4 regions of the Streptomyces sp. NPDC048417 genome follow, and region 4 is predicted to be linked to each of the others. Evidence: riboswitches for the same ligand, from Rfam matches in the RefSeq annotation. Region 4 holds a riboswitch; each other region holds the start of a gene.
What was found. A riboswitch is a leader RNA that binds a small molecule or an ion and turns the genes downstream of it on or off. The one in region 4 is predicted to bind cyclic di-AMP.

Region 1 (7,328 bases), on a different contig from region 4:
GCGTCGGACTTGTCGACGCCGTCCCAGACGTTCGCGTACCAGGGCCGGTCGGCCGCCCCTAGGTAGGCGTGCGCCTGCTTGGCGGCGGCGGGGTCGATCACGATGTACCCCGTCTCCCCCGGCATCACGTAGTGCAGCCGCTCCCGGATCTGCTGCTCGGCGTACGCGTCGTCCTGCCACCGGGCCTTGACGTCCCGCAGTTGCTCGACCCGCTGCCGGGCCTGCTGCTGCTGGCGTTCCTGGTCGGCGATCTCGGCGCGCTGGGAGACGTACTGCCGCATCGGATACGCGAGCGCGACGATCATCGTGCACAGCACGATCGCGAGCAGCGCGGCGCGGCCGGTGAGCCGGGAGCGGCGGGCCTGCCGCTTGGTCTGGGAGCGGTAGACCCGGGCCGCCGTCTGCTCGCCGAGCAGCTTCAGCCTGGTCGCGGTGGAGAACCGGTCCCGGTCCTTCACGGCCATGTCCCCGCCTCCCGTTCACACGCACGTACGTCCCCGCACACGGTACGGGACCGGTACGGGGACGTACGTACGACTGGCGCAGCCTTGACCCTTAACGGGTCAGCGACCCCTGACGGGTCAGCCCTTGAAGCGCGGGAAGGCGCTGCGGCCGGCGTACACCGCGGCGTCGTCGAGGATCTCCTCGATGCGCAGCAGCTGGTTGTACTTGGCGACGCGCTCGGAGCGGGCCGGGGCGCCGGTCTTGATCTGGCCGCAGTTGGTGGCGACGGCGAGGTCGGCGATGGTGACGTCCTCGGTCTCGCCGGAGCGGTGGGACATCATGCACTTGAAGCCGTTGCGCTGGGCCAGCTCGACGGCGTCCAGGGTCTCGGTGAGCGAGCCGATCTGGTTCACCTTGACGAGCAGGGCGTTGGCGGCGCCGTCCTCGATGCCGCGGGCCAGACGCTCCGGGTTGGTGACGAAGAGGTCGTCGCCGACGATCTGGACCTTGTCGCCGAGCTTGTCGGTGAGGACCTTCCAGCCGGCCCAGTCGTCCTCGAACAGCGGGTCCTCGATGGAGACCAGCGGGTACGCGGAGACGAGCTCCTCGTAGTACTCGGTCATCTCGGCGGCCGAGCGGGACTTGCCCTCGAACTCGTACTTGCCGTCCTTGTAGAACTCGGACGCGGCGACGTCGAGCGCAAGGGCGATCTGCTCACCGGGGACGTAACCGGCCTGCTTGATCGCCTCCAGGATGAGGTCGAGCGCGGCGCGGTTGGACTCCAGGTTCGGGGCGAAGCCGCCCTCGTCGCCGAGGCCGGTGGACAGGCCCTTGCTCTTCAGGACCTTCTTCAGGGTGTGGTAGACCTCGGCACCCCAGCGCAGCGCCTCGGAGAAGGACTCCGCGCCGATCGGGGCGATCATGAACTCCTGGATGTCCACGTTGGAGTCCGCGTGCGAGCCGCCGTTGAGGATGTTCATCATCGGCACCGGCAGCAGGTGCGCGTTGGGGCCGCCCAGGTAGCGGAACAGCGGCAGGTCGCTGGCCTCGGAGGCGGCGTGGGCGACGGCGAGGGAGACGCCGAGGATGGCGTTGGCTCCGAGCGAGCCCTTGTTGTCGGTGGCGTCCAGGTCGAACATCGCCTGGTCGATCAGGCGCTGCTCGGTGGCGTCGTAGCCGACGAGCTCCGGGCCGATCTGCTCGATCACGGCGAGGACGGCCTTCTCGACACCCTTGCCGAGGTAGCGGTTGGGGTCGCCGTCACGGAGCTCGATGGCCTCGAAGGCACCGGTGGAGGCGCCGGACGGGACGGCGGCACGACCCGTGCTGCCGTCGTCGAGGCCGACCTCGACCTCGACCGTGGGGTTGCCTCGGGAGTCCAGGATTTCCCGGGCTACGACGACGTCGATGGACGGCACGAGCATCTCCTTCTTGGGATGTGACGCTGGTTGTGCGGGCGCACGCGGGCCTTGTCGGCCCTTGCTCAGCCTTGCGACTAGAGCCTAACCGTCCCGGGGCCGTCGACCGGCACGACCGACCGACCCTTGGACACACAGACGGTACTCATTGTTCACGCACGGAACAAAGGGGGGCCCGATGAAGAACGGAAGAAGAGCGGGTCAAGAAGAAGACCGCGGGAGGGCCGCGGGAGGACCGCAAGGAGAAACCCCGCCCCGGTGCGTACGGGGGAGAACGCACCGGAGCGGGGGCCCGTGGGGGACGGGGGTGGCCCTCACATGGTCCTCACTATGAGGACCACGGTTGTGTGGGCGCTGTGGTCCAGCTGGGCGCCGCGTATTACTTCGTAAGGCTTCGGGAGCGGCCCGTCGTCCTACTTCAGGTGCAGCTGCTGGCCCGGGTAGATGAAGTCGGCGTCGTCGACGATGTCCTTGTTCAGCTTGAACAGCGCCTGCCAGCCGCCCTTGACCTTGTGCTTCTCGGCGATCGAGCTGAGCGTGTCGCCCTTGACGACCTTGTACTCGCCGTCGCCCTTCTTGACCTTCTTGCCGGTCGGAGTGGTGACGGTCTTCTTGGCGGCCGGACGCTCGGCGGAGCGGGAGGCGGCCTGGGTGTCGGTCGTACGGCTGCTGGTGGCGCTGCTCGAAGAGGAGCTGGAGGAGTTGGAGGAGCCGCTGCCGGTGTAGGCGGCGCCGGACAGGCCCGTGCCGCAGACCGGCCAGGCACCCTTGCCCTGCGCGGCGAGGACCTTCTCGGCGATCTCGATCTGCTGCGCCTTGCCGGCCTGGTTGGCCTGCGCGGCGTACTGGGTACCGCCGTACGCGGCCCAGGTGGAGGCGGAGAACTGCAGACCGCCGTAGTAGCCGTTGCCGGTGTTGATGGCCCAGTTGCCGCCGGACTCGCACTGGGCGACGGTGTCCCACTCGGAGGCGGTGGCGGCGGAGGCGCTGCCGGAAGCCATCAGCGGTGCGGCGATGGCGACACCGGTGACACCGGCGAGCGCGGCGACGCGGGTGGCCTTGGACGGACGACGGTGCTTGCCCTTGCCGGAAAACAGCATGACGGATCCCCTCACCGACGCCTGCGAGGTGAGCTGTCGGGTTCGGGCCGGTTGAGTTGCCCGGCCGCACACCTCACGGTGCGCGGCTTCACCCCGAGCCGGACACGGCAGCCTCAACTACCGGTCCCGGCACTTACCTTGGGTCCCCCGCTCCTGCCTACGGCGCTTGACGCGACGACTGTTCCCGGGCAGCCGCTGGCAGGACTCGGCGTTGCGACGGCCGGGGCTCGTGGTGACGAGCGGCCTTGACCGTAAACAGGCGATCAGGTGAATTTCAAAGATGATCAGGGCTTCTGAGACTCATCCCACACTTTCACCAAAACGGACATTTAACTTCTAAGTAGGGCGGTCCGAGGGCCCAACTCCCGCTACTTTTCGTCCGTTTCGCTGCTGAGTTTCAGGGCCTGACCGGGGGCGATGTCGTTCGGGTCGGAGCCGATGTCCGCCTTGTTGGCGGCATAGAGCGCGCGCCATCCGCCGTCGAGGCCAAGGGAGTCGGCGATGGAGGCGAGGGTGTCGCCGTCCCGGACGGTGTAGGTGTCGGCGTCCCGGGAGGCGTGACGGCCGGAAGAAGTCGCACTTTGACCGTTTGTCACGCTTTCGTCCGCCGAGCCGCCGCGGTGCTTACCGCCGCCATCGACGGCCCCCGTGTCGACCAGATCCCAAGAGCTGCCCGTCTGCCACGAATTGTCCGAGTCATCGGCTTCGGACACCACGGGGTTCTTGCTCGCCTTCGAGGCGTTGGAGCCCTTAGATCCCGACTTGTCCGCCTTGGCGGAGTCGGTGGGGGTGCCCGTACCGGAGTCGTCGCTCGCGCTCGGGGACGGGGTGGCGGAGTCCGTGGCGCCCGACGAGGAGTCGGACGAGCCGGAATCCAGTGAACCGGATGAATCCGATGAACCAGATGAAGAGGATGAATCCGACAGCCCGGAGGACGAGTCGGAGGAGCCGGACGTGTCGTCCGATCCGCCGAGGCCCGTGTCGACGTTCACCGAGGCGTCGTCCGAGGAGAGTCCGGCGAGCAGGGCGCAGGTCCGCCAGGGCTTGGTGCCCTGGTCGGCGAGGATCTTCTCGGCGACGGCGATCTGCTGCGAACGGCTCGCCTGGTCCGGCGTGCCGGCGTACTCCTGGCCGCCGTACGCGTCCCAGTCGTCCTGGGACATCTGCAGGCCGCCGTAGTAGCCGGTGCCGGTGTCCATGCTCCAGGAGCCGCCGCTCTCGCACTCGGCCACCCTGTCCCAGGTGCTGCCGTCGGCCGCGTTGGCGCTCGCCGCACCGAGGAGCGGGATGGCGATGGCCGAGCCGGTCACGCCGGCCGCGACGAGGAGAGCCGGAGCCTGACGGGGGCGACGGTGACGACCGTTCCCGGAGAGCATGCGGAAACCTTTCGAGCGACAGCGGTGACCGGCGCGACGGGTCCCGCTGGGGCGCCGCACTGATGGGTGAACGTATAGGCAGACGATCACTTGTCACAAGTTAATGCCGCGCAGATCACGTGAAGATCACAGACTTGAACGCCGGTCATCTCTGCCGGTGAAGGGCCGTGCGGGGGCGGCGGCGGGGGCCGGACAGACGCCGGTCGGGGGCCGGGTGGGTGCCGGGCGGGTGCCGGCGGGGCTCATCGGCCGTCGGGGGTGAACTGCACGGGGAGCGTGCGCAGTCCGCGCATGATGAGGCCACCGCGCCAGCGCAACTCGCTCTCCGGCACCGCGAGTCGCAGGTCCGGGAGACGGGTGAGGAGGGTGGCGAGCGCGGTCTGCCCCTCCAGGCGGGCGAGCGGGGCGCCGAGGCAGTAGTGGATGCCGTGGCCGTAGCCGAGGTGCTGGTTGTCCCGCCGCGCCAGGTCGAGCGTGTCCGGCTCGGCGAACCGCTCCGGGTCCCGGTCCGCGGCGGCGAGTACGACGAGGACCGGGTCGCCGGGTGCGATGCGCTGTCCGCCGATGCCGAGCGGCTCGGTGGCGAACCGCCAGGTGGCCAGCTCCACCGGCCCGTCGTAGCGCAGGAGTTCCTCCACTCCGGTCTCCAGCAGCGCGCGCTCGCCGGCGGCCAGGGAGTCCTGCAGGCGGCGGCGCTGTTCCGGGTGGGTGAGCAGGGCGTACGTCCCGTTCCCGATGAGGTTGACCGTCGTCTCGAATCCGGCGAACAGCAGGATGAAGGCCATGGCGGCGGCCTCGTTCTCGGTGAGGTGCTCGCCGTGGTCGGAGGCGCGGATGAGCCCGGAGATGAGGTCCTCGCCCAGGGCCGGCTCGGCGGACAGCGCCTCCCGCTTCCGGTGGATCAGCTCGGCCAGATATCCGCGCATCTTCTTCACGGACCGCGCGACCCCGCCCCGCGGCCCTCCGCCGTGTCGGATCATCATCCCGGCCCAGTCCCGGAAGTCGTCCTGGTCCTCGCGCGGGACGCCCAGCAGGTCGCAGATGGCGTAGATGGGCAGCGGGAAGGCGAACTCGTGGATGAGGTCGGCCTCGCCCCGGTCCGCGAACCCGTCGATGAGCCGGTCGGTCAGCTCCTGCACCCGGGGCGCGAACTCGGCCACCCGGCGCGGCGTGAACGCCTTGCTGACCAGCCGCCGCAGCCGGGTGTGGTCCGGTGGGTCGATGTTCAGCAGATGTGTCATCAGCTCGGCCTTGCGCTCCCCGGGGATCCCGGTCTTCCCCTTCGCGTGCGCGGGCTCGTCGTGATGCGCCGGGTTCTTGGACAGCCGGGGGTCGGCGAGCGCCTGCCGGGCGTCGGCGTAGCGGGTGACCAGCCATGCCTCGACCCCACTGGGAAGCCGGGTGCGACGCACGGGCGCGTGCTCCCGGAGCCAGGCGTAGGCGGGGTAGGGGTCGGCGGCGAACTCCCAGGTGAAGAGGTCGGGGGCGGTGGGGGCGCCGTCGGGGTGGGTGGTGCCGTCGGGGGCGGGCTGGTTGGTCACTCCTTGACGGTATCCGGTGCGTGCGGCGGGGGTACGGCTCGATCCGCCAAGACTCCCTCCGCGAGGTAGTGGCCCCGCTCAGCAGCCCTTCGGTACCACTGCAGCGCCTCCTCCTCGGCTCCCCTGCGGACCAGCAGACCGGCTATCTGAAACGCGGCCTCGCTGTTCCCGAGGGCGTCGGCCTCATGGAAGAGTCTCTCCGCCTCCTGCTCCTGCCCCTGCGCCATCAGACGGCTTCCGAGGTTCACCCTGGCCCCGACGTACCCGGCCGCGGCGGACCGGCGGAACAGCTCCTCCCATTCGGGGTCGTCCCTGTCCATCCGGTGCAGCAGCAGTGCCAGGCCGTTCATGGCACGCGCGTCTCCCTGGTCGACGCCACGCCGGAGCCAGCTCTCGGCGGTCACGAGGTCGCCTGCGCCGAGGCACAGGTTGGCGAGACCGAAGGCGACTTCCTGATGGCCCTTGCTCAACGCCCGGAAGTACCAGTGCCGCGCTTCGGGCCTGTGGCCCCGCCCCATCAGCATTTCCCCCAGCTGATGTGCCGCCGCCCCGTCCCCCGCCTCGGCCGCCCGCCGCAGCCACCTCTCCGCCCGGTCCCGGTGCAGCCGCCCCGCCTCCCGGGCCGCCGAGACGCTGCCGCCCTCCGCCGCCGCCTCCAGGTATCGAAGCGCCGCCTCCTCGTCCCCGACCGCGAGCAGCCGCACCGCCAACTGCTCGGCCGCCTCCGGGTGCCCGGCCTCGGCGGCCCGGCGCAACAGTTCCGCGCTCTCCTCCCCGTCGATCCGGCCGGCGAAGGCGTACATCGCCACCGTGTCCCCCGCCTCGAACCGCGGCTGCAGTGCGGCCCGCGCCGCGTCGACGACGGCCCCGCGGTCGAACGGGGTGTCGGCCTCCGCCGCATCCAGCAGCGTCCACCACACCTCGTCCGGCACCGGCTCCAGGTCCCCCGATCTCAGCGCCTCCGCCACCAGCGCCCCGTACGCCCGCCAGGTGCCCTTCTCGTCGCCCTCCACCAGCAGTCCCGAGACACCGAACAACGGTGCCGTCGCCCAGGCGAACGCCTCCTCGAACGGCTCGCGCTCCTCCGCGGCGTACCGCCGCCGGACCGCCCGGAGCAGGGCGACCGGCACCGCCGCGGTGACCCCGCACCGGGCGAGATCGACCGCCGCCCTCACCAGCAACTGGCCACCCGGGTGCTCCAGTTGGGTGCCGATCCGGCGCCACTCGTCGAAGAGCAGATGCCCGATCGCGAAGTACGAGGCGGCACCCTCGCGGCCGCTCCACAGGAACGCCGGATAGGCGCGGGGATCACGACGGTGTCCCGCCAGCCGCTGCAGCTCTCCCTCGCTCCACTCCCGTGGCACCTCGACGGTGCGCGCCATGGCCACGACCCGGTCGCCGGGTTCGGTCCCGGCGCGGCGCCGGTAGTACTCGTCGGTCGGCATCGTC
Region 2 (7,328 bases), on a different contig from region 4:
AAGTGCTGCGCCGGTGCGCCCCGTTGACGGCGGACGCCGAACGGCCGGTGCGTTTCCTCGCGCTGTCCGTGTCGGACGCCGCCGAGGACGTGATCGGCGTGATCCGCGGCGGCGCCCGCGGCTACGTCACCAAGACGATCACCGGCACCGACTTGGTCGACTCGATCTTCCGGGTGCAGGAGGGCGACGCCGTCTTCTCCCCGCGGCTGGCCGGGTTCGTGCTGGACGCCTTCGCGTCCACCGACGCCCCGCCGGTCGACGAGGACCTCGACCGCCTCACCCAGCGCGAGCGCGAGGTCCTGCGTCTGATCGCACGCGGCTACGCCTACAAGGAGATCGCCAAGCAGCTGTTCATCTCCGTCAAGACGGTCGAGTCCCATGTGTCGGCGGTGCTGCGGAAGCTGCAACTGTCGAACCGGCATGAGCTGACCCGCTGGGCGACCGCGCGCCGCCTGGTCTGAGGCGGCGCCGGGGTGGTGCGGATGCCCGCGAGCCCGGCCCGACGGGGTTCACACGACCCGCGTCGCACCGGCGAACGGCATCTCGTCGATGGGGGCGATTCGCACCGGGGCCGACGGATTGGGGGCGTGGATCATCTGGCCGTTTCCGATGTAGATGCCGACGTGGCTGATGCCCGAGTAGAAGAACACCAGGTCGCCCGGCTGGAGTTCGGAGCGGGAGACGCGGCGGCCGGCGTTGATCTGGGCGTAGGTGGTGCGGGGGATGGAGACGCCCGCGGAGCGGTAGGCGGCCTGGGCGAGTCCCGAGCAGTCGAAGGCGTTGGGGCCGGTCGCGCCCCAGATGTAGGGGCTGCCGAGCTTGGAGTAGGCGTACGCCACGGCGGCCGCGGCACGGGAGTCGGAGGCCGTGGCGCCGCCCGGGGCCAGGGCGGCGCGGCCCTCGGTGGCCGAGCGGGACGCGCGTGAAGAAGCGCCGTCCGCCGTGACCGCAGCCCGCTGCTGGGGCGAGAGCCGGTCCAGCAGCCGCCGGGCCTCGTCGAGCTTGCCGGTGACCGTGGTCTTCTGCTGCTTCAGCTCGGCCTGCTGGGACCGCAGCGAGGCCAGCTCGACGTGCGCCGCGCCGCGCAACTGCTCGATCTCCCGCAGCTGCCGGCGCACCCGCGCCACCGCGCCTGCCTGCGCGGCACCGGCCCGCTCGGCGAACGCGGCGTTGTCCAGGTAGCGGTCGGGATCGCTGGAGAGCGCCACTTGCCAGGCCGGATCGATACCGCCGTCGCGGTACTGCGCGGCCGCTGCCAGACCGAGGGCGTCCCGCGCGGAGTTGAGCTTCTCCTGCTTGCGGGCGGTCTCGTCCTGGAGCGCCTTGACCCGCCGCTGGGCCGTGTCGGCCTTCTCCTTCGTCCCGTCGTACTTCTCGGTGGCCGCCTCGGCCTCCTGGTACAGCTGGTCCACCTTGGTCTTCACCTGCGCCGGTGTCAGTTGCGGCTCGGCGTGTCCGGTCCCTTCGAAGCCCGTCGCGGTGGCCGCGCCCGCCAGGGCGAGGGTGGCGGCCGTGCGGGCCGTATTGCCGCTGAGCGAGCGCTGTCGGGGCTTGCGGTGCGCTGCCACCTGGACTGGTCACGTCCTTTCGTACGACCGCCGTGTCGTCCGTACGCACGCCAGGGGGAGGGCGCATACGGCCGCGGGGGTGCGGATTGCGCGTCCGGCGGCGGCCCGCACAGGGGAGCGGGCCGCCGCCGGACTTTCTCGGCGGTGGTGTCCGACTGCCGCCCCTGGCCCGGGCGGCGGTGGGGAGTCGGCCACCTGGGGGAGGACGCTAGGCCGGAGTGTGTCGGCCTGGTAACGCGATGCACGGAATTGGTGTGACCGGATCGTTACCCGACGGTATGTGACCGGGATTCCGGTCCGGAGCCGTCGGCTTCACGGGGCGGGATGACCGAAGCGGCGGTTCCGGGGCGCGCGGGGCGCGCGGGGTGCTATGGGGTGCATATATGCGAGGCCGTGGCGGCGGGTGGCGCCGGGGGGAGGGGGCCGGTGCCCGGTGCTCCGGGGGACCCTGATTAGGCTCCGGGCCATGGGCGTACTCATCCATCTCTTCGTCGGTCTGCACATCATCGGCATCGCCGCGCTCCTCGGCGGTTTCCTCACCCAGATGAAGGCGATGGGCCAGGGCACGGCCCGGTTCGTCCCCGGGATGCTGCACGGCGCGTTCACCATGCTCGCGACCGGTGTGATCCTGGTCGGCCTCAACGAGGCCGACGACCACCACGTCAACACCGTCAAGATCGGCGTGAAGCTCGCGCTGCTGATCGTGATCCTCGGGCTCGTCTACGTGAAACGGGACGACGAGAAGGTGGAGAAGGGCGCCTTCGGTCTGGTGGGTCTGCTGACCATGGTGAACATCTTCATCGCCGTGCTGTGGACGTGATCCTCAAGAAGTCTTCCCGAGGGCGGCGCGGGTGACCGCCACCGCGCCGGCGGCCACCGCCAGCCAGGCCGCCACCGCGACCCACACCAGTACCCGCCCCGGCCACTTCACCACGGGACGTCGACGGCGGCCGCGACCGACAGCGTCGCCGCGGCCGTCATCCCCATCGGGAACACCGTCGCCCAGCGGCGTACGTCGTAACGCGGCCGGGGGCGGGGGAGTGGGCCGGGGCGTGTGAGGGGTTGGGGTGCGCGTGTGGCGCGGGGCGGACATGCGCAGGCTCACGCGTGTGGGTGTCCGAGTGGGCCCGGCCCTCACCACACGCGCTCCGCGCCCGCGCCATGGCGGGCGCCCCCCTGGGGCGCCCGCGCCCCTCAGGCCGGTCGCACCACGCTGTGGATGATCGACTCGCCCCCGTAGTAGATCGACTCCTCCCGGACGTACGCGCCGGGCTTTGGGGCGTGGATCATCATGCCGTTGCCGATGTAGATGCCGACGTGGCTGACATCGTCGTAGAAGAAGACCAGGTCGCCGGGCTGGGCGTCGGCCAGGGAGACGGTGGTGCCGGCGTTCACCTGGTCGTAGGTGGTGCGCGGCAGGGAGACGCCCGCGGCCTTCCAGGCGGCCTGGGAGAGGCCGGAGCAGTCGTAGGAGCCGGGGCCGGTGGCCCCCCAGACGTACGGCTTGCCGACCTGCGCGCGGGCGAAGGCGATCGCCTTGGCGGCCTTCGTCCCGTAGGAGGAGTCGGAGGAGGACGACGAGGAGGAGCCGCCGGAGGTCGACGTCGACGAAGACGACGCCTCCTGCTTCGCGGCCGCCGCCTGCTGCTTCGCGAGCTCCGCCGCCTTGCGTGCCGCTTCCGCCTGCTGCTTCTGCTCGATCTCCGCCAGCCGCGCCTTCTCCTGGGCCGTCAGCTGCGACAGCAGCTCCCGCGCGGAGGCCAGCTTCGTCTGGACGGTGGTCTTGGCGGTCTTGAGGTCGTCCTGGGTCTCGGTGAGCGTCTCCAGGCTCTCGGCTGCCGCCTGCCGCTTCACCATGGTCGCGGACTGCTGCGTGGTGTAGTCGTCGACCGCGTCCTTCTGGCGCGAGGTCAGCCGGTTCATCAGTTGCGTCTGGTCGAAGTAGTCCTGAGGACTGTCCGCGAGCAGGAAGGTCGCCGTGTCGGGCGCACTGGCCCCGGTCCGGTACTGGGCCGCGGCGAACGACCCCAGTTCCTCACGCGCCTTGTTGAGCCGGTCCGTGCGCTCGGCGACGTCGTCGAGCAGGGTGTCGACCTGCTTGCGCTGCTTGCCGGTCTTCTCCTTGGCCGCGTTGTACTTCTCGGTCGCCGACTCGGCCTGCCGGTAGAGGGCGTCGACCTTCTTCTCGACCTCCTCCAGGCTGGGCTTGCCGTCCTCGGAGGGCGCGGCGTTGGCCGTCTGGGAGAGCAGCGCCACGGAGGTGAGGGCGGCGGTGGCCAGGGCGGGGGTGCGTATGCCTGCTACGCGCGTTGCGGACGGACGTGACTTGCGGTGCGACGCCAACGGGGGCGACTCCTTCCGTGCTCCGCCTACCGAGTTAGCTGTCGGGTTCGGGCGGGTGGTTCGGAAGGGTTGCCCTATGGTCCGTTCCCCGCTGGGAGGTCGGGACCGATTCACCCCAAGTGTCGGTGTGGGTCCCCGGTTCCGGATGCGCGGCGGCACCCTGGATTCGGCGGAGGCCGTGCGGCCCGGCGACGTTCGCCGGTGGAGGTCGTACGGCCTGCTCGGCACGCTAGCCAACTCGTGTGCTCTGTGTGAAGTTTGATGTGCGATATGCCCGATACATTTTCGTGACCTTCGTGTTGCGGCTCGATAGGATCGGTTGATCGGGGATGGTATGGGGCTACTTGTCCGGTGCGGTCGAGCGGTCCGCGCTCTCGGCTGACGGGCACACCCGTGCTCACGGCGTGTGATCGCTGACCGTGAGGGGCCGATTCTGGCGGGTGACCGGGGTGACTTTCCGGGGTGGGGGCCGGTTGTCAGTGGGGCGCCCTAGACTCGGAGAGCGATGAGCAGCCTCTTTGACGACAGCTTCCTGGCGAGCCTCCAGCCCCCGCGCGGCCACGAGGAGGAACCCCCGCCGCCGCCCGAGGACGAGCACGTACCGGAACCGGTTCCGGACGATCTGTTCGGCGGGCAGTTCGACGCGCCCCCGGACCGGGACGCCTACTACCGCGACGGCGCCGCCCGCCCGGCCCTGGACCCGGCCGCGCTCCTGGAGGGGCTGAACGAGAACCAGCGCGCGGCCGTCGTGCACGCCGGCTCCCCGCTGCTGATCGTGGCCGGCGCCGGTTCCGGCAAGACGCGCGTGCTCACCCACCGCATCGCCCACCTGCTCGGCGCGCGCCAGGTGCACCCGGGGCAGATCCTCGCGATCACCTTCACCAACAAGGCCGCGGGCGAGATGAAGGAGCGCGTCGAGCACCTCGTCGGCCCGCGCGCGAACGCGATGTGGGTGATGACCTTCCACAGCGCGTGTGTGCGGATCCTGCGCAGGGAGAGCAAGAAGCTCGGCTTCACCTCCTCCTTCTCGATCTACGACGCCGCCGACTCCAAGCGCCTGATGGCCCTGGTCTGCCGGGACCTGGACCTCGACCCCAAGCGCTTCCCGCCGAAGTCCTTCAGCGCCCAGGTCAGCAACCTCAAGAACGAGCTGGTCGACGAGGAGGACTTCGCCGCCCGGGCGAGCGACGGCTTCGAGAAGACCCTCGCCCAGGCCTACGCCATGTACCAGTCGCGGCTGCGCGAGGCGAACGCCCTCGACTTCGACGACCTGATCATGACGACGGTCAACCTGCTGCGCGCCTTCCCGGACGTCGCCGAGCACTACCGCCGCCGCTTCCGGCACGTCCTGGTCGACGAGTACCAGGACACCAACCACGCCCAGTACGCGCTCGTGCGCGAACTGGTCGGCACCGGCGCGCACGCGGAGGACGTACCGCCGGGCGAGCAGGACCTCCCGCCCGCCGAACTGTGCGTGGTGGGCGACGCCGACCAGTCGATCTACGCCTTCCGGGGCGCGACGATCCGCAACATCCTCCAGTTCGAGGAGGACTACCCGAACGCGACGACGATCCTCCTGGAGCAGAACTACCGCTCCACGCAGACGATCCTCTCCGCCGCCAACGCGGTCATCGAGCGCAACGAGTCCCGCCGCCCGAAGAACCTGTGGACCAACGCGGGCGCGGGCGCCCAGATCACCGGCTACGTCGCCGACACCGAGCACGACGAGGCGCAGTTCGTCGCCGACGAGATAGACCGTCTGACGGACGCGGGCGAGGCGAAGGCGGGCGATGTGGCCGTCTTCTACCGCACCAACGCGCAGTCCCGTGTCTTCGAGGAGATCTTCATCCGCGTCGGCCTGCCCTACAAGGTCGTCGGCGGCGTCCGCTTCTACGAGCGCAAGGAGGTCCGGGACGTCCTGGCCTACCTCCGGGTCCTCGCCAACCCCGAGGACTCCGTCCCGCTGCGCCGGATCCTCAACGTCCCCAAGCGCGGTATCGGCGACCGCGCGGAGGCGATGATCGACGCTCTCGCCCAGCGCGAGAAGATCAGCTTCCCCCAGGCGCTCAAGCGCGTGGACGAGGCGTACGGCATGGCCGCGCGGTCGACCAACGCGGTCAAGCGGTTCAACACCCTGATGGAGGACCTCCGTACGGTCGTGGAGTCCGGCGCCGGACCGGCCACCGTCCTGGAGGCGATCCTGGAACGCACCGGCTATCTCGCCGAGTTGCAGGCCTCCACGGACCCGCAGGACGAGACCCGGATCGAGAACCTCCAGGAGCTCGCCTCCGTGGCGCTGGAATTCGAGCAGGAGTCCGGGGAGGGCGAGGCGCCGGCCGGGTTGTCCGCCTTCCTGGAGCGGGTGGCGCTGGTCGCCGACTCCGACCAGATCCCCGACGAGGACGAGGACGGCTCCGGCGTCATCACCCTGATGACCCTGCACACCGCCAAGGGCCTCGAGTTCCCGGTGGTCTTCCTGACCGGCATGGAGGACGGCGTCTTCCCGCACATGCGCGCGCTCGGCCAGACCAAGGAGCTGGAGGAGGAGCGGCGCCTCGCGTACGTCGGCATCACGCGCGCGCGTGAGCGGCTGTATCTCACGCGGTCGGCGATGCGCAGCGCCTGGGGACAGCCGTCGTACAACCCGCCCTCGCGCTTCCTGGAGGAGATCCCGGCCGGGTATCTGGAGTGGAAGCGGACCGGGGCGATGGCGCCGGTGTCCTCCGGGCCCGCCTCGGGCGTGGCGGCCTCGCTCTCCTCGACCCGCTCGCGTTCCTCGGCGTCCGGCGCGTCCGGCTTCGCCACCCGGCGGACCTCGGAGAAGCCGGTGGTCTCGCTGGCCGTCGGCGACCGGGTCACCCACGACCAGTTCGGCCTGGGCACGGTCGTCGGGGTGAAGGGCACGGGCGGCAACGCGGAGGCGACGATCGACTTCGGCGACACCAAGCCCAAGCGGCTGCTGCTGCGGTACGCGCCGGTGGAGAAGCTGTGACCGCACAAGCGCTGTGAAGACAGAAGGCTGAGCCCCGCTGCCACGAGCGGGGCTCACTGATCAGGATCAGGATCAGGTCGGGTCGAGCCCGTGGCTCCGCAGCCACGGCAGCGGGTCTATGGCGGAGCCTCCCGCCGGCCTGACCTCGAAGTGCAGATGCGGGCCGGTCGAGTTGCCGGAGTTCCCGGAGTACGCGATCGGATCCCCGGCCTTGATGGTCGTGCCCGGGGCAACGCGGTACGACGAGAGGTGGCAGTACCACGTCTCCGTGCCGTCCTTGGCCGTCACGATCATCATGTTGCCGTAGGCGCTGTTCCACTTGGTGGAGACGACGCCGTCGGTCGCGGCCATCACTGTCGTGCCGTAGGAGACGGGGAAGTCGATGCCCGTGTGGACGGACATCCAGTTCACGCCGGCCTGGCCGA
Region 3 (7,328 bases), on a different contig from region 4:
GTACCGTCTCCACATGTCCCGGCGCCGCGCGCTCCAGCACCGCCTTGCCCTCGTCGGTGAGGGCGGCGAAGCTGCTCCGCTTGTCCCACTGGCAGTCCTCGCGCCGGATCAGCCCGTCCTTCTCCAGTCGGGTCACCGCGTACGTCAGCCGGCTCCGGGTGATCTTCGACTTCTCGGCGAGGTCGGTCATGCGCAGCTTGTGCTCCGGTGCCTCGGAGAGACTGACGAGGATGCCGTAGTACAGATGCGGCATGCCGGCGTCCTGCTGGAGCTGCCGGTCCATCGCGTCGTCCAGGAGGTGCGTCGCCGAGATGTAGGCGCGCCAGGCGCTCTGCTCCTTCGGCGTCAGCCAGCGAGTCGTCATGCAGCCAGTGTAGGTTTGTTTCAAAGTTTAACCAAGCCTGCCCGTCGCCCTCGGGAGTGAGCACGTCCGATGCCGTACCCCTACGTCCTGCTGTCCGCCGCCGTCTCCCTCGACGGCTACCTCGACGACACCGGCCCCGAACGGCTGCTGCTCTCGTCCCCGGCCGACTTCGACCGCGTCGACGAGGTGCGGGCCTCCGTCGACGCGATCCTGATCGGCGCCGGCACCATCCGCGCGGACAATCCGCGGCTCCTGGTCAACGACCCCGGGCGGCGCGCGGCCCGGGTCGCCGCGGGCAGGCCCGAGTACCCCCTCAAGGTCACGGTCACCGCGACCGGCGACCTCGACCCGGACGCCAAGTTCTGGCACACCGGCGGCGAGAAGGTCGTGTACACGACGGAGACGGGCGCGGCGCGGATCCGCGGCCTCGGTGTCGCCGCGGACGTCGTCTCCCTCGGCGCCGACCTCGACTGGCCCGCGCTGCTGACGGACCTGCGCAAGGCGCGGGCGGTCGGCCGGCTGATGGTCGAGGGCGGCGGCACCGTCCACACCCAGCTCCTCCAGCAGGGCCTGGCCGACGAACTCCAGCTGGTCCTGGCCCCGCTCTTCGTCGGCGACCCGAAGGCACCGCGCCTGTTCGGACCGGGCGGGTACCAGGCCGGGCGGCTGCGGCTCCTGGAGAGCCGCCGTATCGAGGACGTCGTCCTGATGCGATACGAGCCCACCGCCCCCGGCGCGGGTGCGTCGGCGTCCGCCGCGGACCGGCACTGGCTGCGGCTCGCCTGCGAGCTGGCGGCGGACTGCCCGCCCTCCCGGACCGCGTTCAGCGTCGGCGCGGTGGTGGTCGCGGCCGACGGCACGGAACTGGCCCGCGGCCACTCCCGGGAGGCCGGCGACCCCGTCGTCCACGCGGAGGAGGCGGCCCTGGCCAAGATCTCCCCGGCCGACCCCCGGCTGGCCACGGCCACCGTCTACACCAGCCTCGAACCCTGCACCCACCGCGCCTCCCGGCCGCACCCCTGCGCCGAGCTGATCCTCCGGGCCGGGGTGCGGCGGGTGGTGACGGCGTGGCGCGAGCCGGACACCTTCGTCGAGGCGGCCGACGGGACGGGGATGCTGCGGGAGGCGGGGGTGGCGGTGCTGGTGCTGGGCGGGTACGAGGACCTGGCGAAGATCCCGAACGCGCACCTGCTGGGCTGACCTCTCCTAACCCGTGTGACTCGCACTCTTCGGATGGCGTATGCTGGTGTCAACGACGCGGGGTGGAGCAGCTCGGTAGCTCGCTGGGCTCATAACCCAGAGGTCGCAGGTTCAAATCCTGTCCCCGCTACTGAAGACTCAGGGCCGGAATCCAAGAACGAGGATTCCGGCCCTGAGTCGTATACCGGCACGTGTTCCGCGTCACAGCCGTCCGCACTCATCCGCCCGGCCCACACCACTCGCCCCCGCCCGCTCGCAGCCGCAAACCTGGACGGACACGCATTGGACACCTGGGACATATGGGGAGTCGTACCGTGGGCCCTGGAGAGGCGCAGGAGGACGGGTCCGCAGCCGTCCGCACCCTGGCCCGCTTCCTGCCCGCCCTGCTGATCGTCGTCGGCGTCTGCTACGACGTCCTCACCCCGAGTGCCTTAACGGCCGTCCCGTTCTTCACGGCCGCCCCGCTGATCGCCGCGCCCCTCTCCTCGCTGCGCACCACCGTCCTGACCGGCCTCGCGTCCTTCCTCGCCGCCTACGCCGTGCACGCCCGCTTCGGCTTCGGCCCGGACGTCGACACGGTCACCGAGGTCCTCACCGTGGTCACCGTCGCCGCCCTCGCCGCCGGCATCAACCGGGTCGTGCGCCTCGGTGACCAGCGCCTGGCCTCAGCCCGCGAGATCGCCGAGGCCGCCCAGCGGGCGGTCCTGCCCGAGCCCGCCGAGCGGATCGGCGGCTTCGAGATCGCGGCCCGCTACGAGGCGGCCCAGGAGGGCACCTTCATCGGCGGCGACCTGTACGCCGTCCAGGACACCCCGTACGGCGTCCGACTGGTCGTCGGCGACGTCCGCGGCAAGGGCATGGGCGCGGTCGCCGCCGTCGCCGTGGTCATCGGCGCGTTCCGGGAGGCCGCCGAGCAGGAGGCCACGCTGGAGGCGGTGGCGGGGCGGCTGGAGCGGGCGCTGGCCCGCGAGGGCGTCCGGCGCGGCGGCCTGGACGCGTTCGAGGGGTTCACCACCGCCGTACTCGTCGAACTCCCGCACGGCGACGGCACGGTCCGGGTCGTCAACCGCGGCCATCCGCCGCCCCTGCTGCTGCACGGCGACGGCAAGGTGTGCCCGGTCTGGGTGCCCGAGGCCGCGCTGCCGCTCGGGATGGCCGAGTTGGGGGCCTGGCCGGACCGGGCCGCCGAGCACACGTTCCCGAGCGGGGCCACGCTGCTGCTGCACACCGACGGCCTCTCCGAGGCGCGGGACGCGCACGGCCGGTTCTACGACCCGGAGCGGCGGCTGACCGGCCGTGTCGTCACCGCCCCCGGCGCGCTGCTGGCCCGGCTCGCGGCCGAGGTGCGCCGGCACACCGGCGGCGGCATGACGGACGACATGGCGCTGCTCGCCGTACGACGGCCCTGAGCGCGATCACCCGGCCGCCCTGGGGTCTGTCACCCTCGGTGCGCGGACGACCGCCCTCCGCATAACGCCTGAGTCACCATCAAAACGTGTGTGACTCCTGAGCTGAACAGAACGCAGGGTCAAGTAGACCGTTTTTGACCGTTCTTGACAGGTAAGTCCATGCTTTGAAAGCTTAATGATCAAGGCGAACAGCTTGGAATCTGACAGCCGGGTCTATTAACGTTCGATAACGCAGCGCGGTCGTCCCAGCCGTCACCCGCGACGGCTCCGTGCGCACGCGCCGAATCCCGCAAGGGAACCGGGGAACCACCACCTTGGGGTGAATCGCAAGGCTACCGCCGGGTACGAAACGGCCGGTATACGCGCGTAGGAGACCTTCCCGCTCCGAACCCGTCAGCTAACCCGGTAGGCAGCGGAAGGAAAGGAGTGCGCCCGCGTGGCGTCCAACCGGCCTGCTCCGACAGCCCCGTTCGTGCCCAGCCAGCGTCAACCCGAGACCTTCGGCTACGGCGGCTACCGCACCGACGAGGGCCCCTGGGAGGAGTGGAACCCCACCGAGGAGTCCCTCGCCCCGGTACGCGGCCGGCACCGCGTCGCCAAGCAGCGCGGCGGCGGACTCGCCCGCAGCTCCACGGTCCTCGGCGTCGGCGTCATCGCCGCCGTCGGCGCGGGCGGCATGGCCAGCGCCAACACCGGCAAGCCGCCGGTCTCCATCTCGCTGCCCGACCTGCCGTCCTCCGTCGACTCCCTGCTCGGCGAGGACGGCGGCCACCAGGCCGTCCAGACCGCCCTCAGCAGCGTCACCACGACGACCGCCACGGACGCGGACGACTCCTCCTCCGACGCCGGGGAGGCGCTGCGCAGCCGGATCATCGCCCAGGCCGAGCAGCAGCAGACCCAGCTCGACGTCAAGGCCACCGCCAAGGCCGTGGCCGCCGCCGACAAGGCGGTCTCCGACGCGGAGACCAAGGCGGAGCAGACGGCGGCCGCCAAGGCCGCCGACGCCAAGGAGCAGGCGCAGGCCGCCGAGAAGCGGCAGGCCGAGCAGAAGCGGCTCGCCGCGCTGGCCAAGCAGTACACGCGGCCGGTCGTCTCCTACACGATCACCGGCACCTTCGGGCAGGCTGGCTCGATGTGGGCCTCCGGCTACCACACCGGCCTCGACTTCGCCGCCCCCACCGGCACGCTGATCAAGGCCGTCCACAGCGGCACCGTCACGGAGGCCGGCTGGGCCGGCTCGTACGGCTACCGCACCATCCTCACCCTCGACGACGGCACCGAGCTGTGGTTCTGCCACCAGTCCTCGATCGGCGTCAAGGTCGGCCAGAAGGTCGCCACCGGTGACGTCATCGGCCGCATCGGCGCCACCGGCAACGTCACCGGCCCGCACCTCCACCTCGAGGTCCACCCCGGCGGTCAGGCCACCGGCATCGACCCGATGACCTGGCTGCGCGGCAAGGGCCTCAACCCCTGACGGACCCCACTGATCCCCGGCGGCCCTGACGACAACCCCCCGACGTCAGGGCTGCCGGTTCGGTGTACCCAGGGCACCCCGGTGCATTCCGCTTTTACGAGAACTTCGCGTTGCGTCGGCATCGGTGCACCGGCAGCCGGTGTTGAACTGAGGCATGACTGCTTCTTCCGCTTCCCGCTCGCTCCGCAAGCTCGGCGCCTCCGACCTGGAGGTCTTTCCGCTCTGCCTGGGCGGCAACGTCTTCGGCTGGACCGCCGACGAGACCGCCTCCTTCGCCGTCCTCGACGCGTACACGGCCGCCGGCGGCAACTTCGTGGACACCGCCGACTCGTACACGGCCTGGATCGAGGGCCACAAGGGCGGCGAGTCCGAGACCGTCATCGGCAAGTGGGTCAAGGCGCGCGGCAACCGCGAGGACGTCGTGATCGCGACGAAGGTCAGCCAGCACCCCGAGTACCTGGGGCTGTCGGCCGCCAACATCAAGGCCGCCGCCGACGCGTCCCTGCGCCGCCTGGACACCGACTACATCGACCTGTACTACACCCACTTCGACAAGCCCGAGATCCCGGTCGAGGAGATCATCGGCGCCCTGGACGAACTGGTGCGGGCGGGCAAGGTCCGGCACATCGCCGCGTCCAACATCACCGCCGAGCGGCTCCAGGAGTCCCTGGACCTCTCCGACCGCGAGGGACTCGCCCGGTACGTCGCCCTCCAGCCCCACTACAACCTGGTCTCCCGCGACACCTACGAGGGCCCCCTCCAGGACCTGGCCTCCCGCACCGGCCTCGCGGCGGTTCCGTACTTCTCCCTGGCCGCCGGCTTCCTCACCGGCAAGTACCGCCCCGGCACGACGGTCGACAGCCCCCGCGCGGGCCGCGCCGCCCAGTACCTGGAGACCGAGCGGGGCCAGAAGGTTCTGACCGCCCTGGACGAGATCGCCGAGGCCCACTCCGCCCCGATCCCCACGGTCGCCCTGGCCTGGCTGGCCGCCCAGCCCACCATCACGGCCCCCATCGCCTCGGCCCGCACCCTGGACCAACTCCCCGCCCTGCTGGGCGTGGCGGACCTGGAGCTGACGGAGCAGGAACTGACACGGCTCACGGCGGCTTCCGCCTGACGCTCGCTGTCCCCCCAACCCCTGTACGGGTCGTAGGAAACTAACCCCTGTACGGGTTGTAGGACGGATACGGCACGGCCGCCCCGTACCACCCCGGTGCCCCGTAGGCCGGCGGCGGGTAGCCGGGCCAGCCGTTCGGGGCGGCTGTGCGGGCCGCGTAGTCGAGAGCGGGGCGGACCAGCTCGCGTCGGCTCCGCAGCTCCGTCAGCAGGTGCCGTTCCCGCGCCACGAAGTCGGCGCCCGCCCGCCCACGCTGCCCCCGGCGCCGCAGCAGGGCGAGCGTCGTCGCGTACGCCTCGTACTCGGCGACCGCCCGCCCGGCCGGCTTGCCGAAGTGGTACGCGGCGTACTCCCTGGCCATCTGCCGCGCCCGCATCGACCCCAGGACGAACGGCTCGGCCGCCCCCAGCCACCCGGCGTACACATACGCCGGCAACTCCTCCCGCACGGTCCGCAGCTCCCGCTGCCGCGTCCAGATCGCCAGCCAGGTCAGCAGCCCGAACACCGGCACCATGAACATGCCGTACACGGCGAAGAACCCGTACTGCCCGAACGTCGACGACCCGTTCCAGAACGCGTGCATGCTCATCGCGAGCAGCAGTCCGGCGAGCGGTACGAGCACGCGCCGCACCCGCTGCCGTTCCCCGGAGAACGCGGCGACGCCGAACCCGATGCCGGTGAGGACGGTGAACAGGGGATGCGCGAAGGGGGACATGACGATGCGCACGAAGAACGTGGCGGCGGTGACGGAGGCGATGCCGCTGCCGCCGGTCAGCTGGTCGGTCCCGAAGGCCGTACCGAGGTAGAGGATGTTCTCGGTGAACGCGAACCCGGTGGCGGTGACCCCGGCTATCACCACCCCGTCGACGATCCCGGTGAAGTCCCGTCTGCGGAACAGGAAGACCAGGAGCACGGCCGCGGCCTTGGCGGACTCCTCGACGATCGGCGCTATCACGGTCGCCCCGAGCGTGTCCGCGCTGCTCGGATCCGCCGTCGCCGTCGCTATCCACCGCGTCGCGAAGCTGTTGGCGACGATCGCTATCAGCGCGGCCGCGCACGCCCCCCAGGCGAACGCGAACAGCAGGTTCCGCCAGGGCCCGGGCTGGACCCGGTCGAGCCAGCGGAACGCGGCTACGAGCAGGGGCACGGGCAGCACGGCGAGCCCTAGCCCGACGAGAAAGCCCTCCGTGCCCGTCTGCTCCCGCACCAGCGCGAGGATGACCAGGCCGGAGAGGGCGAGCAGGGTGCTCAGCGCCCCGTACCGCACCCAGCGCCGCTGCCACCAGCGGGGATGCCGCAGCCCGACCCCGGTGGGGTCCGGGGGATACGGCGGGTACGGCGGGTACTGCGGCGGGGAGGTGGCCACGGCATCGACCCTAACGAGGTGACTCCAGTCGGTGCTGATCGCCCTGCTGCACCGGATGCTGTACGCGACGGAAGAGCAGATCGTTCACCACATGTCCCTTGTCCAGCCCCTGCCCCTCGAAACGGGTCAGCGGCCGGTATCCGGGACGTGCCGCGAAACCGCCCTCGGCCTGGGTGTTCTCGAACGTCGGGTGCGCGTCGAGCACTTCGAGCATCTGCTCGGCGTACGGCTCCCAGTCCGTCGCACAGTGCACGATCGCCCCCGGCTTGAGCCGGGTCGCGGCGAGGTCGAGGAACTCGGGCTGGATCAGCCGCCGCTTGTGGTGCCGCTTCTTGGGCCAGGGGTCCGGGAAGTACACCCGCAGCCCGTCCAGCGAGTCGGGCGTGAGCATCTCCCGG
Region 4 (7,328 bases):
CTCCGCCTGCCAGTCCTGGCCCAGCAGCAGCCCGAGCGAGGCACAGGCCACCGAGGCGGCCAGTGGATTGCCCATGAACGTCGGGCCGTGGGCCAGCACCGGCACCTCGCCCCGCGAGATGCCCTCGGCCACCAGGCGCGTGCACAGGGTCGCCGCCATCGTCAGATAGCCGCCGGTCAGCGCCTTGCCCACGCACATCACATCGGGGGTGACGGCCGCGTGGTCCGCCGCGAACAGCGCGCCCGTACGGCCGAAGCCGGTCGCGATCTCGTCGAACACCAGCAGCACGTCGTGCGCGTCGCAGGCCTCGCGCAGCACCCGCAGATAGGCGGGGGAGTGGAACCGCATCCCGCCCGCGCCCTGCACCACCGGCTCCACGATCACCGCGGCGAGTTCGTGCGCGTGCTGCTCGATCAGCGACCGCAGCTGGTCGGCATACGACTCCTCGTACTCGGCCGGCGGCGCGTCCGCGAAGACCTGGCGGGGCAGCACGCCGGACCACAGCTCGTGCATCCCGCCCTCGGGGTCGCACACCGACATCGGTTGCCAGGTGTCGCCGTGGTAGCCGCCCCGCCAGGTCAGCAGGCGCTGCTTCGCGGGGCGGCCGAGGGAACGCCAGTACTGCAGGCACATCTTGACCGCGACCTCGACCGACACCGAGCCGGAGTCGGCGAGGAAGACATGCTCGAGCCCGTCCGGCGACATGTCGACAAGGAGCTTCGCCAGACGTACCGCGGGCTCGTGGGTGAGCCCGCCGAACATCACATGGCTCATCCGGCCGAGCTGGTCGCGCGCGGCCTCGTTGAGCACGGGGTGGTTGTAGCCGTGGATCGCCGACCACCAGGACGACATCCCGTCGACAAGATCGTCCGCGCCGCCGGCCAACCTCAACCGGACCCCGCTCGCCGACTCCACGACGAGCGGTTCGGCCCGGCCCGGCATCGGTCCGTACGGATGCCAGACGTGCCGCCGGTCCAGCTCCAGCAGCTCGGGGACGCTCAGGTCAGGCATTGGGCGCGAGATCCGTTCCGGCGCCCCGGCGGCGGACGGCGACCAGGTCGGTGCGCGGCTCGTTCGCCGCGACGGCGGCCGTACCGCACAGGTCGGCGCCGTCGTGCCCGCCGCAGCCCGACCCGCACCCGGCCTCCGCGTGCGACCCGCAGCCCCCGGCCGCGACGTCCGCCCGGTGCTGCGGCAGGGTGACCTCGTCGGCGCCCTCCACCACGAACCCGGCGTCGGCGATCATCTCCAGGTCGGACTGGCCGGCCTGGCCCTCGGTGGTGAGGTAGTCGCCGAGGAAGATCGAGTTGGCGAGGTGCAGCGCGAGCGGCTGCATGGTGCGCAGATGGACCTCGCGGCCGCCCGCGATGCGGACCTCGACGTCCGGGCAGACGAACCGCACCATGGCCAGGATCCGCAGACAGCGCTGCGGGGTGAGGTTCCACTCCTTGGCCAGCGGGGTGCCCTCGACCGGGATCAGGAAGTTGACCGGCACCGAGTCCGGGTCCAGCTCGCGCAGCGAGAAGACCACGTCGACCAGGTCCTCGTCGCTCTCGCCCATGCCGGCGATCAGACCGGAGCAGGCCGACAGACCCGCCGCGTGCGCCTTGTTGACGGTATCCACCCGATCGGCGTACGTGTGCGTGGTCGTGATGTCCCCGTACGTCCCCTCGGACGTGTTGAGGTTGTGGTTGTACGCGTCCGCGCCCGCCTCGCGCAGCCGCTCGGCCTGGCCGTCGGAGAGCAGTCCGAGGCAGGCGCACACCTCGACGCCCTCGTTCTGCTCCTTGATCGCCTTGATGGTGCCGGCGACCCGGTCGACGTCCCGGTCGGTCGGGCCGCGTCCGCTCGCGACCAGGCAGACCCGCTTGGCGCCCCCGGCCAGACCGGCGGCCGCCGCCTTCGAGGCCTCGTCGGGTTTCAGCCAGCTGTACTTGAGGATCCCGGTCGAGGAGCCGAGGCGCTGCGAGCAGTAGGAGCAGTCCTCAGGACACAGGCCCGACTTGAGGTTGACCAGGTAGTTGAGTTTCACGCGTCGGCCGAACCAGTGCCGGCGCACCTTGCCGGCCGCGGCCACCACATCGAGCACGTCGTCGTCGGAGGTCGCCAGTACGGCGAGCGCTTCCTCGCGGGTCGGCAGCTCGCGCCGAAGCCCCTTGTCCACCAGCGTGTTCAGCAGGTCCATGAGAGCCGATCCTCTACTACGAGGCTGCTCCGGGCCAAGGAGAGTTTGCACAACCCTGTCAGTTCGACGTGTGGGTATTGCCACACAGTGGGTGGCCGGTGGTCCCGCTAGGGTCTGTCCACTGCCTACAAATTCTCCGGAGGAGCCATGGCGTTCGGCTGGATCGACGAACAGGCGGAACTACGCCGCCGCGCCGGACTGGTACGGACCCTGCGCCCCCGTCCCGCCGACTCGCCGCTGCTGGATCTGGCGAGTAATGACTACCTGGGCCTCGCCCACCACCCGGAGGTCACCGAGGGCGCGGCCGGGGCGGCCCGGACCTGGGGCGGCGGCTCCACCGGTTCCCGGCTGGTGACCGGTACCACCGAACTCCACACCGAGCTGGAGCGCGAGCTGGCCGAATTCTGCGGGTTCGAGGCGGCCCTGGTCTTCTCCTCCGGCTACGCCGCCAACCTCGCCGCCGTCACCACTCTCGGCCCGCACGGCTCCCTGATCGTCTCCGACGCCCTCAACCACGCCTCCCTGATCGACGGCTGCCGGCTGGCCCGGGGCGCCACCCAGGTCGTCGGACACGCCGACCCGGACGCCGTACGCAAGGCGCTCGGCACCCATGAGGGACCCGCGGTCGTCGTCTCCGACACGGTGTTCTCGGTGGACGGCGACGCGGCCCCGCTGGCCGCCCTGGCCGCGGCCTGCCGGGAGCGCGGCGCCGGGCTGCTCGTGGACGACGCCCACGGGCTCGGGGTCCTCGGGGACGGCGGGCGGGGCGCGCCGTACGCGGCCGGGCTGTCGGGCGCCGAGGACGTGGTGGTCACGGCGACCCTGTCCAAGTCGCTGGGCAGCCAGGGCGGGGCCGTGCTCGGCCCGGCCCGGGTGATCGACCATCTGGTGAACGCGGCCCGGACCTTCATCTTCGACACCGGCCTGGCCCCTGCCGCGGCGGGGGCGGCCCTGGCGGCGCTACGGCTGCTGCGCCGTGAGCCCGGACGCGCGGTGCGGGCCCGTGAGGTGGCCGCGGAGCTGCACGCGCGGCTGACCGCCGCGGGTCTGGAAGCGGTGCGTCCGGACGCCGCGGTGGTCTCCGTGCGGGCCTCGTCCCCGGAGGGGGCCGTGCGGTGGGCGGCCGACTGCCGTACGGCAGGCCTGGCCGTGGGGTGTTTCCGTCCGCCGTCCGTGCCGGACGGCATCTCACGGCTCAGGCTGACCGCCCGAGCGGACCTCTCCGGGGCCGAGATCGAACGCGCTGTACAGGTGATCGGTGAGACACGACCATGAGTCGGCGTGACACGGCCGGGCCTTGTCCGAATGCGGATATGGAGTCGGTTACGGGCTGATCAGCCGGTGAGCGCCGACACGAACCCCGCCCAGCTCCCGGGGGAGAAGAGCAGCGCGGGTCCGGCCGGATCCTTGGAGTCGCGCACGGCGAGCAGTCCGGTCAGCCGACCGGAGCGCGGCCGTGCCGTCTCCACACAGTTGTTCGCTCCGGTGCTGTAGCTGCTGCGCAGCCACCGCAGTCCGTGCAGATCAGCACTTGAAGGTACGTTCCGAGGCAGTGCAGTCATGGTGCCTCCTTACGCGCCGTCACCTATCCCGGCGATGTAATCCAACGAGTCCTCGGGCGAAAGGGCGTGGATCTGAAGGGTGTTGAAGGCCTCCGCGTAGGCCTGGAGGTCTTCTTTCCGTTCGAGGTAGAGGCTACTCGTCAACTGGTCGAGAACAACCACATCCAGATCAGAAGTGCTCGGAAATGAGAAGATTACGAAAGGCCCGGTGATGCCGATATGGGCTCCGGCCGAGAACGGCAACACCTGGAGCCGTACCTGGGGCAGCCGGGCCGCCTCCACCAGCCGCTCCAGCTGTCTGGCCATCACGCCGGGCCCGCCGACCTCCCGGCGCAGCACCGCCTCGTCCAGCACCGCGCTCAGCTCCAGCGGCGGATGGTTGCGCAGCACGTCCTGCCTGGCCAGACGCACCTTGACGAGAGCGTCCAGGGCCTCGTCGTCGAGCCCGTCGACGGCCGCCCGGGTCACGGCACGCGCGTACTCGGGGGTCTGCAGCAGCCCCGGTACGACCGAGGTCTCCAGCGTGCGCATCGCGCTGGCCTGCGACTCCAGGCTGATGAAATCCCGGTAGGTGGGCGGCAGCACCCCACGATAGGCGTGCCACCAGTGGTGCCGCCCGGCGGTGTCCTCCGACCCCGCCAACACCAGCAGCAACTCGCGCAGTTGCCCCTCGATCACGCCGTAGGCGTCGAGGAGTAACCGCACATCGGCCGGTTTCACACCGCTGGCGCCGGTCTCGATCCGGCTCACTTTCGACTGATGCCAGCCCACCAGACGGGCGGCCTCACCGCTCGTGAGGCCGGCGCCGGTGCGCAGTGTGCGCAGTTCGGCGCCCAGTTTCCGGCGGCGTACCGCGGGACCGTTCTGCATGGGCTACTCCTTACTCCTCCCGAGCCGCCCAAATACGCTCTGGGGTAGCAGAGTTCACCGCATCGAGCGACAGATATATGCATATCTTGGTGGATCGCTCCCCTGGCTGCCCTGGTAATGGCAGTCTGACGAAGAAGCACCAGTCCGGGACCGTACTCGAACCATCCGCGCCGTGTCGGGCTCCGGTCCCGTGGGAAAGGGACGACGTCGCCATGGCAGACCACCTGGAAGCATCCGTCACTCTGCCGAGCGATCCCGCCTCGGTCTCCGCGGCCCGCTCCTATGTGCTGGGCACGCTCGCGGAATGGGGGCTGCCACCGGAGACGGAGACCGCGGACACCATCCGCCTCATCGTCTCAGAACTCGCCACCAACGCGGTGCAGCACACCTTCGGACAGTCACCCACCTTCACGGTGGGCCTCGTCCTCGACCGTGACGAACAGCTGCGCATCGGCGTCACGGACAGCCATCCGCGCTTCCCCAAGAGACTCCCAGCCGCGGTCCAGCAGGACAACGGGCGCGGCATGGTCATCATCCGCTGGCTCACCGCGGAGTGCGGCGGCAAGCTCCGGGTGCGTCCCACCCGGGAGGGCGGCAAGACCGTCTTCATCGAACTGCCCTGGGCGATCCCGGCCGGCACGGTCACCGCCGCCGGCCAGCAGGAACCGTAGCCCCGAGTTCCCGCCGGCCGGCCGCAGGGTGGGTCAGCTGACCCGGCCGTACCAGACGCTTCGCGTCCAGATCTTCTGGAGCTTCACCACGTCCCCGGTCTTCGGGGCGTGCCAGATCCTTCCCTTCCCGGCGTAGATGCCGACGTGGTACACGCTGGAACCCGAGTGGAAGAAGACCAGGTCCCCGGCCTTGCGGTTGCCGGCCGAGATGTGACGGGTCTTGTTGTACTGCTGGGCCGCCGTACGCGGGAGCTTCTTGCCCGCCTTCTTGAACGAGTACAGCGTGAGCCCGGAGCAGTCGAACCGGTTCGGTCCGGTGGCACCCCAACTGTAGGGCGAGCCCTTCTTCGAGGCCGCGATCCGAAGTGCTTTCGTCCCCATCGTGGCGGCCGAGGCGTCGGAGGCGACACCGGGGATCACGATGGAGCCGCCCACGGCGGCGATGGTGAGCGCCGAGGCCGTGCCGGCCCGCGCCATCAGCGACGGGACACGATTGAGCGCAGTCATGCGCAACCCTTCGTCAGCCGCCTGTGAAGGATGACCTGTCGGATTCGGGCTGGCGAAGTTGCCCGGCCGCGTTGCCACGGCTTCACCCCAAGGGCTGCGCGGGCCGGTCATGGTGCGACCGTTCCGGCGACCCGTCGTGCTTGGGTCCTCCACTCCTGCCGATCCACTTCCGTCGACCGGTCATCCGGGCGGCGGCAGGACTCGGCGTCCGCCCGGATCGCCCCGCCGTTGTGGCGGGGGCTTGTCGTCAGACAGGGATCTTCACTCACGCCTGTCCGAAAATCCCAACGGAACCGTGGATTTGTGGGGTTACTCACCACCCACCCGTTCGGGTGGACGGCGCTGTGTTCGATTAGTCGTCAACTGGCCGACGTAGCCCCGGACCTGCACCGGAGCCCTCCGTGGGCACCTTTGAGCACGCACCTTGAGCGGCTCCGGCGGTCAGGTAAAACCACGCCATCCTCCGCCGAACGGCGGTAACCCCTTTGGGTCGTTTCAACTCCGGCCCGGTCGGCCGGTGGACGCGTCGCACCGGACTTCGCCGGGCGTCACCGTACGCAGTCGGGCGGGAGTGCGACGCGCGCGGTCCGGCGCTCGCCGTCGAGCACCCGCAACGCCCGTGCCAGCGTGTCCCCGTGAAGCTCCGTCTCGCCCCGTCGATGCATCAGGGCGAGTGCGTCGCGCAGCTCGGACGCCGCGCGCACCAGCGCCTGCGCGGCGCGCAGCCCACGATAGGTGTCCTCGTTCTGCGCCGGGTTGATACGGCCCAGCAGGTCGACCACGTCCAGGTAACGGTCGATCAACTCGCCCTCGGCGCGGGTCAGCGCGGGCAGCGGCGGCAGCTCGGGTGGCAGCATCGGCCGCTCACCCCGCGTCCGGCAGGCCGAGCGAGGTCCTGCGGCTGGGCACGATCCGGTCCACCAGCCCGTACGCCAGCGCCGCCTGCGCGTCCAGCGTCAGATCCCGCTCCAGGTCCTGGTGGACCTGGGCCGGTGCCCGCCCGGTGTGCCGGACGAGCATCTCCTCGAGCAACGTGCGGATCCGCTCCAACTCCGCCGCCTGGATGACCAGATCACTCGGCTGGCCCTGTACCGGCTGCGGCAGCGACGGCTGCTGGAGCACGATGCGCGCACCCGGCAGCACGGACCGCTTGCCCGGCGTGCCCGCCGCGAGCAGCACCGCGGCCGACGCCCCGGCCTGCCCCAGGCAGATCGTCTCCACGTCACAGGTGACGTACTGGAGGGTGTCGTAGATCGCGGCCATCGCGCTGAACGAGCCGCCCGGCGAGTTGATGTACAGCGAGATGTCCCGCTCCGGAGCCGCGTGCTCCAGGTACATGAACTGCGCCATCACGTCGTTGGCCGAGGTCTCGTCGACGGGTGCGCCGAGGAAGACGATCCGCTCCTCCAGCAGCTTCGAGTACGGATCCAGGGTGCGCTGCCCGGTGCTGGTGCGTTCGGTGAACTCGGGCAGGACATAGCGGGCGGACGGTCGGGTCATGGCGTACCCCTCCTCGCGGCTGAGCTGTGTCAG

Region 1: it holds a riboswitch for cyclic di-AMP, as region 4 does, so the genes downstream of both, AB0D59_RS26460 (transglycosylase family protein) here and AB0D59_RS07495 (C40 family peptidase) in region 4, are expected to answer to the same signal.
Region 2: it holds a riboswitch for cyclic di-AMP, as region 4 does, so the genes downstream of both, AB0D59_RS09690 (NlpC/P60 family protein) here and AB0D59_RS07495 (C40 family peptidase) in region 4, are expected to answer to the same signal.
Region 3: it holds a riboswitch for cyclic di-AMP, as region 4 does, so the genes downstream of both, AB0D59_RS47965 (M23 family metallopeptidase) here and AB0D59_RS07495 (C40 family peptidase) in region 4, are expected to answer to the same signal.

Annotation. Positions count from the first base shown of each region.
Region 1 is NZ_JBEZKI010000017.1:107,807-115,134, forward strand. It holds gene AB0D59_RS26450 (septum formation initiator family protein) at 1-464, opposite strand, end outside; gene eno (phosphopyruvate hydratase) at 582-1,868, opposite strand; gene AB0D59_RS26460 (transglycosylase family protein) at 2,276-2,962, opposite strand; cyclic di-AMP (ydaO/yuaA leader) riboswitch at 2,966-3,137, opposite strand; gene AB0D59_RS26465 (transglycosylase family protein) at 3,331-4,338, opposite strand; gene AB0D59_RS26470 (cytochrome P450) at 4,581-5,879, opposite strand; gene AB0D59_RS26475 (tetratricopeptide repeat protein) at 5,876-7,328, opposite strand, start outside.
Region 2 is NZ_JBEZKI010000005.1:125,719-133,046, forward strand. It holds gene AB0D59_RS09670 (response regulator transcription factor) at 1-461, shown strand, start outside; gene AB0D59_RS09675 (NlpC/P60 family protein) at 510-1,568, opposite strand; gene AB0D59_RS09680 (hypothetical protein) at 2,035-2,388, shown strand; partial or broken gene AB0D59_RS09685 (hypothetical protein) at 2,392-2,600, opposite strand; gene AB0D59_RS09690 (NlpC/P60 family protein) at 2,763-3,911, opposite strand; cyclic di-AMP (ydaO/yuaA leader) riboswitch at 3,920-4,093, opposite strand; gene pcrA (DNA helicase PcrA) at 4,417-6,903, shown strand; gene AB0D59_RS09700 (M23 family metallopeptidase) at 6,976-7,328, opposite strand, start outside.
Region 3 is NZ_JBEZKI010000051.1:19,056-26,383, reverse strand. It holds gene AB0D59_RS47985 (MarR family transcriptional regulator) at 1-364, opposite strand, end outside; gene AB0D59_RS47980 (dihydrofolate reductase family protein) at 434-1,564, shown strand; tRNA gene AB0D59_RS47975 (tRNA-Met) at 1,621-1,694, shown strand; gene AB0D59_RS47970 (PP2C family protein-serine/threonine phosphatase) at 1,879-2,973, shown strand; cyclic di-AMP (ydaO/yuaA leader) riboswitch at 3,242-3,402, shown strand; gene AB0D59_RS47965 (M23 family metallopeptidase) at 3,410-4,447, shown strand; gene AB0D59_RS47960 (aldo/keto reductase) at 4,602-5,564, shown strand; gene AB0D59_RS47955 (PrsW family intramembrane metalloprotease) at 5,605-6,930, opposite strand; gene trmB (tRNA (guanosine(46)-N7)-methyltransferase TrmB) at 6,941-7,328, opposite strand, start outside.
Region 4 is NZ_JBEZKI010000004.1:99,443-106,770, forward strand. It holds gene AB0D59_RS07465 (adenosylmethionine--8-amino-7-oxononanoate transaminase) at 1-1,011, opposite strand, end outside; gene bioB (biotin synthase BioB) at 1,004-2,185, opposite strand; gene AB0D59_RS07475 (8-amino-7-oxononanoate synthase) at 2,333-3,460, shown strand; gene AB0D59_RS07480 (DUF397 domain-containing protein) at 3,520-3,747, opposite strand; gene AB0D59_RS07485 (helix-turn-helix transcriptional regulator) at 3,757-4,617, opposite strand; gene AB0D59_RS07490 (ATP-binding protein) at 4,830-5,288, shown strand; gene AB0D59_RS07495 (C40 family peptidase) at 5,322-5,795, opposite strand; cyclic di-AMP (ydaO/yuaA leader) riboswitch at 5,799-6,012, opposite strand; gene AB0D59_RS07500 (hypothetical protein) at 6,344-6,652, opposite strand; gene AB0D59_RS07505 (ATP-dependent Clp protease proteolytic subunit) at 6,660-7,295, opposite strand.